Regions from separate parts of the Streptomyces sp. NPDC096079 genome, predicted to be linked through region 1. Evidence: riboswitches for the same ligand, from Rfam matches in the RefSeq annotation. Region 1 holds a riboswitch; the other holds the start of a gene.
What was found. Region 1 has a riboswitch for cobalamin ahead of ABTY59_RS00110 (ribonucleoside-diphosphate reductase subunit alpha). Riboswitches for the same ligand answer to the same signal wherever they lie in the genome.
Positions count from the first base shown of each region.

Region 2: it holds a riboswitch for cobalamin, as region 1 does, so the genes downstream of both, cobN (cobaltochelatase subunit CobN) here and ABTY59_RS00110 (ribonucleoside-diphosphate reductase subunit alpha) in region 1, are expected to answer to the same signal.

Region 1 is NZ_JBEOST010000001.1:20,796-24,983, reverse strand. It holds gene ABTY59_RS00115 (ribonucleotide-diphosphate reductase subunit beta) at 1-149, opposite strand, end outside; gene ABTY59_RS00110 (ribonucleoside-diphosphate reductase subunit alpha) at 149-2,503, opposite strand; cobalamin riboswitch at 2,636-2,771, opposite strand; gene ABTY59_RS00105 (GNAT family N-acetyltransferase) at 2,813-3,313, opposite strand; gene mctP (monocarboxylate uptake permease MctP) at 3,389-4,188, opposite strand, start outside.
Region 2 is NZ_JBEOST010000003.1:356,410-360,597, reverse strand. It holds gene cobN (cobaltochelatase subunit CobN) at 1-1,595, opposite strand, end outside; cobalamin riboswitch at 1,634-1,761, opposite strand; gene ABTY59_RS09070 (ferredoxin-like domain-containing protein) at 1,840-3,066, shown strand; gene ABTY59_RS09065 (precorrin-8X methylmutase) at 3,063-3,716, shown strand; gene ABTY59_RS09060 (precorrin-2 C(20)-methyltransferase) at 3,713-4,188, shown strand, end outside.

The DNA.
Region 1 (4,188 bases):
GCGACGTCCGAGTGGAGGTCGACCTCCTCCACGGTCCAGGTGTTCTTGATGGCGTCCCGGTAGCGCTCGTAGAAGTCCGGGTAGCGCATGGGGCGGAGCGTGAGCTCGAAGCCCGGGTCCAGGAGGTTCTTCTTCTCGGTGGAGCTCATTACTGGCAGGCCTCGCAGGACTCGGGGTTCTCAAGGGAGCAGGCGATCGCGTCGGTGTCGGGGGCCGCCTGCTGGACGGGGATCGGGGCGGCGGCCTGGGCGGCGCGGGCGATCCGGGTCGCCGGGCGGGAGCGCAGGTAGTACGTCGTCTTCAGCCCCTGCTTCCAGGCGTACGCGTACATCGACGACAGCTTGCCGATCGTCGGCGTCTCCATGAACAGGTTCAGGGACTGCGACTGGTCCAGGAAGGGGGTGCGGGCGGCGGCCATGTCGATGAGGCCGCGCTGCGGGATCTCCCAGGCCGTGCGGTACAGCTCGCGCACCTCGGCCGGGACCCAGGTGAAGCCGGCCACCGAGCCGTTGGAGTCGCGCAGCGCCTCGCGGGTCTGCGCGTCCCACACGCCGAGCTTCTTCAGCTCGTCGACGAGGTACGAGTTGACCTGGAGGAACTCGCCGGACAGCGTCTCGCGCTTGAACAGGTTGGAGACCTGCGGCTCGATGCACTCGTACACACCGGCGATGGAGGCGATCGTCGCCGTCGGGGCGATGGCGAGGAGGAGGCTGTTGCGCATGCCGGTCGCGGCGATGCGGGCGCGCAGCGCGGCCCAGCGCTCCGGCCAGTTCAGCTCCACGTCGTAGTGGTCGGGGTGCAGGACGCCCCGGGCGGTGCGGGTCTCCTCCCAGGCGGGGAGCGGGCCGCTGCGCTCGGCGAGGTCGGCGGACGCCTCGTACGCGGCGAGCATGATCCGCTCGGCGATCCGGGTGGACAGGGCGCGCGCCTCGGCCGAGTCGAACGGCAGCTTCAGCTGGAAGAAGACGTCCTGGAGGCCCATCGCGCCCAGCCCCACCGGGCGCCACTTGCCGTTGGAGCGGCCCGCCTGCTCGGTCGGGTAGAAGTTGATGTCGACGACCCGGTCGAGGAAGGTGACGGCCGTGCGGACGGTCTCGTCCAGGCGCTCCCAGTCGATGTCCCCAGCGGTCACGAAGGCACCCAGGTTGACCGAGCCGAGGTTGCACACCGCGGTCTCGTCGTCGTTGGTGACCTCGATGATCTCGGTGCACAGGTTCGAGGAGTGCACCACGCGGCCGGGCAGGGCGGTCTGGTTCGCGGTCCGGTTGGAGGCGTCCTTGAACGTCATCCAGCCGTTGCCGGTCTGCGCGAGGGTCCGCATCATGCGGCCGTACAGATCGCGGGCCGGCATCGTCTTGCGGGCCAGGCCCGCGTCCTCGGCCTTGCGGTAGGCGGCGTCGAACTCCTCGCCGTACAGGTCGACGAGCTCGGGCACGTCCGCCGGGGAGAACAGCGACCACTCGGCGTCGGCGTTGACCCGGCGCATGAACTCGTCCGGGATCCAGTGCGCCAGGTTCAGGTTGTGCGTGCGGCGCTGGTCCTCGCCCGTGTTGTCGCGGAGCTCCAGGAACTCCTCGATGTCCGCGTGCCAGGTCTCCAGGTAGACCGCGGCGGCGCCCTTGCGGCGGCCGCCCTGGTTCACGGCGGCGACGGAGGCGTCGAGGGTCTTCAGGAACGGCACGATGCCGTTGGAGTGCCCGTTGGTGCCGCGGATCAGCGAACCGCGGGCGCGGATGCGGGAGTACGAGAGGCCGATGCCGCCCGCGTGCTTCGAGAGGCGCGCGACCTGGTGGTAGCGGCCGTAGATGGAGTCCAGCTCGTCCTGCGGGGAGTCCAGCAGGTAGCAGGACGACATCTGCGGGTGGCGGGTGCCGGAGTTGAAGAGCGTGGGGGAGGACGGGAGGTAGTCCAGACGGCTCATCAGGCCGTACAGGGCGGCCACCTCGTCCAGGGCGCGGACGCTGTCGTCCTCGGCGAGGCCGCAGGCGACGCGCAGCATGAAGTGCTGCGGGGTCTCGATCACCTTGCGGGTGATCGGGTGGCGCAGCAGGTAGCGCGAGTAGAGGGTGCGCAGACCGAAGTAGCCGAAGCGGTCGTCGCCGGCCGCGTCGATCGTCGCGTCGAGCCGGGCCGCGTGCAGCGTGACGAACTCGGCGGTGCGGTCGGCGATGAGGCCCTCGCGGTGACCGACGGCCACCGAGGCCGAGAAGGACACGGCACCCTGGCCGGCGGCCTCGTCGGCGATGGTGAGGGTGAGGAGCCGGGCGGCGAGCCGGGAGTACGCGGGGTCCTCGGAGATCAGGCCGGCGGCGGCCTCGGTGGCCAGCTCGCGCAGCTCCGCCTCGTCCGACGTGGCGCTGCGGCCGCGGAGCGCGGCGGCGGCGACCTTGCCGGGGTCGGTGTCCGGGAGGTCGGCGGTGAGATCGGTCAGGGTCCGCAGGAGTACGGTCCCGGGGCCGTCGTTCTCGATCGCTGCGGCCGGATCGGCGGGCGCGATGGTCACGTGGGGGCTCTCCCTCGCTCGGCTCGGGGCCAGGGCGGGGGAGGCGGGCAGGCGGGCACCCGTACGCGCGGGCGCGCCGCGTCCACCGGCCCACTCCGCGAGGCCCGGACGTCTGTGGCACCCGGAACGGACGGACCGGGTGGGCTGCCGGCAGGTCCTCGGACTCACTCCGTACGAATCCGCACGTAGCACACCGTTGCGGGACAGTTCCGGATTCGCGCCGGATTCCCCTGCGTCGACAGCGAGGACGAGCATACATGTGGGGGGCGCCCCTTCGAGCACCCCCCACATGTTGTGTCGGTCCCGGAGTTACAGTGCGAGGGCGTACGTCCGCAGAGCGTGCTCGGGGATCGGGTTCCAGTCCCGCTCGGGCGTGCGGACGAAGCCCATCCGCTCGTAGATCCGGTGCGCGGAGACCATCTTCGCGTCCGTGGAGAGCACCAGCCGGGCGCAGTCGGGCAGGGCCCGCGCCCGGTCCACGCAGGCGCGGACGAGCGCCTCTCCGACGCCCCTGCCGCGGGCTTCCGGGGCGACCACGAGCATCCGGAACTCGGCCTCGCCGGGGACGGCGATGTCGGCCCAGGGGGTGCCGCCGGCGGCGAAGGTCACCCCGCCGATGATGCCGTCGTCGGCGTCGGCGGCGACGAGCACCTCGGCCTCGCGCGCCCGCCGGGCCGTGTCGCGGAGCACGTCCAGGTAGAAGTCGTCCTCGCCGTGCAGCAGCAGCCCGTCATTCAGATAGGTGAACCCGGTGAGGTCACCGAGCTCCTCGTACTCCTCGGGCCGTACCGCCCTGATCGTGAAGTCCATGCGTCTCAGTCTGCCGCGCGCGCACGCCGGAGGGGCCCGGGATTTCCCGGGCCCCTCCGGTGACGCGTCCGTGGGTCAGTGCGTCGAGGTGCCGACCTTCGGGAGCTCGGTGCGGACACCGGCGTCGCCCGCGTCCGCCGTGTAGTCCTCGGGGGAGGTCTCGTCGACGCCCTCGGGAGCCTTCACGGCCTTGAGGACGAAGGTCAGGACGACCGTGACGACGACGTTGAGCACGAAGGCGGTGAGGCCGATGTAGCCGATCTCCCCGATGCCCGGGATCTCGGCGGAGGAGCCGCCGAAGTGCTTCTGGGTCGGGCTGGCGACGCCGTACGCGGCGGCCGTGCCGTAGACCATGCCGACGGCCCAGCCGGCGAGCAGCGCCCAGCGGTGGAACCAGCGGGTGAAGAGACCGCCGACGAGCGCCGGGAAGGTCTGCAGGATCCAGATGCCGCCGAGCAGCTGGAAGTTGATCGCGACCGTCTTGTCCATGGTGAGGACGAAGACGAGCGCGCCGACCTTCACCAGGAGCGAGACCAGCTTGGAGACCTTCGTCTCCTGGGCCGGGGTCGCGTCCTTCTTGATGAAGTCCTTGTAGATGTTGCGGGTGAAGAGGTTGGCGGCGGCGATCGACATGATCGCGGCCGGGACGAGCGCGCCGATGCCGATCGCGGCGAACGCGACGCCCGCGAACCAGTCGGGGAACATGGTCTCGAAGAGCTGCGGGATGGCGAGCTGGCCGTTCGTGACCTTGATGCCGGCGGCGATCGCCATGAAGCCGAGCAGCGCGAGCAGGCCCAGCATCAGCGAGTACAGCGGCAGGATCGTGGTGTTGCGGCGGATGACCTCGCGGCTCCGGGACGACAGGGTCGCCGTGA
Region 2 (4,188 bases), on a different contig from region 1:
CCGGGCAGCCACTCCAGGTTGCCGTGCTTGCCCAGGTGGACCATGGCGTCGGCGCCGAAGCCGCCGTCCTCGGCGCGTGCGGCGATCCAGCGGTAGGCGGCCAGGTAGTGGTGGGACGGCGGGAGATCGGGGTCGTGGTAGATCGCGATCGGGTTCTCGCCGAAGCCGCGCGGCGGCTGGATGAGGACCAGCAGGTTCCCGCGCCGCAGGGCGGCGAGGACGATGTCGCCCTCCGGGTTGCGGGACCGGTCGAGGAACATCTCGCCGGGCGCCGGGCCCCAGTGCTCCTCGACCTGCTCGCGGAGCTCGGCGGGCAGCGTCGCGTACCAGCGCTTGTAGTCGGCGGCCGGGATGCGGACCGGGTTCTTCGCGAGCTGCTCCTCGGTCAGCCAGTCCTGGTCGTGGCCGCCGGCCTCGATGAGGGCGTAGATCAGCTCGTCGCCGTCTCCGGAGACGACACCGGGGAGGTCGTCGGCGGGCCCGAAGTCGTACCCCTCCGCCATGAGCCGGCGCAGCAGCGAGACGGCGGAGGCGGGGGTGTCGAGACCGACCGCGTTGCCGATGCGGGAGTGCTTCGTCGGGTACGCGGAGAGGACGAGCGCCAGCCGCTTCTCGGCGTTCGGGATGTGGCGGAGCCGGGCGTGCCGGACGGCGATCCCGGCGACGCGGGCCGCGCGCTCGGCGTCGGCGACGTACGCGGGCAGACCGTCGGCGTCGATCTCCTTGAAGGAGAACGGGACGGTGATGAGGCGGCCGTCGAACTCCGGCACGGCGACCTGGCTCGCGGCGTCCAGCGGGGACAGGCCCTCGTCGTTCTCCTCCCACGCGGACCGGGAGCCGGTCAGGCACAGGGCCTGGAGGATCGGCACGTCGAGCGCGGCGAGCGCACCCGCGTCCCAGGCCTCCTCGTCGCCGCCGGCCTGCGCCTCGGCCGGCTTGGTGCCGCCCGCCGCGAGGACGGTGGTGACGATCGCGTCGGCCGTGCGCAGCGTCTCGACGAGCTCCGCCTCGGGCGCCCGCAGGGACGCCACGTACAGCGGGAGGGCCCGCGCGCCCGCGTCCTCGACCGCCCGGCACAGGGCGTCGACGAAGGCGGTGTTCCCGCTCATGTGGTGGGCGCGGTAGTACAGCACGGCGACGGTCGGGCCGTCGGTGTCCTTCGCGGTCCGCTCCAGCGGGCCCCAGGTGGGCGCGGCGGCCGGGGCCTCGAAGCCGTGGCCGGTGAGCAGGACCGTGTCGGAGAGGAAGCGGGCCAGCTGCTCCAGGTTGGCCGGGCCGCCGTGCGCCAGATAGGCGTGCGCCTCGGTGGCGACGCCGACCGGGACGGTGGAGGCCTCCATCAGCTGGGCGTCGGGGGCCTGTTCGCCGCTGAGCACGACGACCGGCTTCCCGGCGGCCAGGATCGTGTCCAGGCCCTCCTGCCAGGAGCGGACGCCGCCGAGGAGCCGGACGACGACCAGGTCGACGCCGTCGAGCAGGGCCGGGAGGTCGGCGAGGGGGAGCCGGGAGGGATTGGCGAAGCGGTACTCCACCGGCCCTCCGGCCGCGCGGGCGCTGAGCAGGTCGGTGTCGGAGTGCGACAGCAGCAGGAGCATGGCGAGCTCAGGCCTTCCTCGGGGTTGTCCGCGCCCCGGGTGGTCAGATGGACGACGGGAGTTCCTGACTCACCCGCGGGTGCGGGCTCACAGTGGCGGGACCGCGCCGGATTCTCACCGGGCTTCCTCCCCGGGGTCCTGGGACCCCATGCCGATCTGCATCCTAGATCGTGACGTCGGCGGGCCCCAGGGAGCGGCGGGGTCGACCGGATCACACCCGGTGGCCGGGCGGTTCCCCGTGGGTATGCTCGCCGCCATGCCGCCCACCCCGCCCCCGACGCCCGCACCGGGCGACGTTCGCGTACGGGACCGTGGCGACGCCTGCCCCGGGGCGCTGCGCCTGCACCCCGCCGACGACGGACGCCTGGCCCGACTGCGCCTGCCCGCAGGACGCCTGACGCCCCCTCAGGCCGAGGTCCTCGCCCGAGCGGCCGAGACGCTCGGCGACGGGCGCATCAGCATCACCTCGCGCGGCAACGCCGAGCTGCGCGGCCTCTCCGAGGACTGCGGGGCGGACCTCGCGTCCCTGCTGGCCGGGGCGGGCCTGCTGCCCTCCCCCACCCACGAGCGCGTCCGCAACATCGTGGCCTCGCCCGGGGCGGGACTCGACGGACTCGGGCACGCCGACGTGCAGTTGTGGGCCCGCGACCTGGACGCGGCCCTGTGCGCCGAGCCGCGGGCGGCGTCCCTTTCGGGACGGTTCCTGTTCGTCCTGGACGACGGGCGCGGGGACGTCGCCGGGCTCGGCGGCGATGTGAGCTTGATCGCAGGACGGAACGGATCCGTCCGGCTGCTCCTCGGCTCCCGGGCCTTCCTCCTCGCCGCAGCCGACGCCGTCAGGGCCGCCCTCGCCGCCGCCCTCGCGTTCCTGAACGCGAGCGAGGCCGCCGGGACCGGGGCCTGGCGCCCGCACGAGCTGCCCGAGACGCACGTGCCCGACTGGGCCGGGGCGCTCGCGGAGGCCGGCATCACGGCGGAGCCCGTACCCGTACCCGCGCTCGCCGTGTCCCCGCCGCCCGCGCCGGGGCCGCTCGGCGACCGCGCCCTGCACGTCCTCGCCCCGCTCGGCCGGCTCACCGCCGCCCAGCTGCGGGCCCTGACCGACGGAGCCGGCGAACTCCGGCTCACCCCGTGGCGCGGGGTGGTCGCGGTGACGGCCCCCGGGGCGCTCCCGGCCCTGGAGGCCCACGGCCTGATCACCCGCGCCGACGCGCCCGGCGCCCGGGTCACCGCCTGCACCGGACGCCCCGGCTGCGCCAAGTCCCTCGCGGACGTCCGGGCGGACGCCCTCGCCGCGCCCCCGGGCCCGCTGCCCGTGCACTTCTCCGGCTGCGCGCGCCGCTGCGGCCACCCGCGCGGCACCTGGGTCGACGTCCTCGCCACCGGCGACGACAGCTACCTGGTGGACGGCGTCCCCACCTCCCGTACCGCCCTGCCCGAAGCAGTGACCAAGGCCCGCACGACGAGATGAGCGAGAGCACCAGGATGTTCGACTACGAGAAGGACGGGACGGAGATCTACCGCCGGTCCTTTGCCACGATCCGCGCCGAGGCGGACCTCGCGGACCTGCCCGCCGACGTCGCCCAGGTGGCGGTCCGGATGATCCACGCCTGCGGCATGACCGACCTCGTGCAGGACATCGCGTACTCCCCCCGGGTCGTCGCGAACGCCCGCGCCGCCCTCCAGGCCGGCGCGCCCATCCTCTGCGACGCCCAGATGGTCGCCAGCGGCGTCACCCGCAAGCGGCTGCCCGCCGACAACGAGGTCCTCTGCGCCCTGTCCGACCCGGCCGTCCCCGGTCTCGCCGCCGAACTCGGCACCACCCGCTCCGCCGCCGCCCTCGAACTGTGGCGCGACCGCCTCGAAGGGTCCGTCGTCGCCATCGGCAACGCGCCGACCGCCCTCTTCCACCTCCTGGAGATGATCGCGAAGGGCGCCGGGAAGCCGGCCGCCGTCCTCGGCATCCCCGTCGGCTTCATCGGCGCCGCCGAGTCCAAGGACGCCCTGGCCGAGAACACCCTCGGCCTCGACTACCTGGTCGTGCGGGGCCGGCGCGGCGGCAGCGCGATGACGGCCGCCGCGCTCAACGCCCTCGCCCACGAAGCGGAGATCCAGGCATGACGACCGTGACCGGAAAGCTGTACGGGGTCGGCCTCGGCCCCGGCGACCCGAACCTGATGACCGTCGCCGCCGTCAGGGCCATCGCCTCGGCCGACGTCATCGCCTACCACTCGGCCCGCCACGGCCGGTCCATAGCCCGCTCCATCGCCGCCGAGCACATCCGCGAGAACCACGTCGAGGAGCGGCTGATGTACCCGCTCACGGTGGAGACCACGGACCACCCGGGCGGCTACCGGGGCGCGCTGAACGACTTCTACGAGGAGGCCTCGGCCCGCCTCGCCGCCCACCTCGACGCCGGCCGCACCGTCGCCGTGCTCGCCGAGGGCGACCCGCTCTTCTACGGCTCGTACCAGCACATGCACAAGCGGCTCGCCGACCGCTACGACACCACCGTCATCCCCGGCGTGACCTCGGTCAGCGCCGCCGCCGCCCGGCTCGGCGAGCCGCTGTGCGAGGCGGAGGAGGTCCTCAC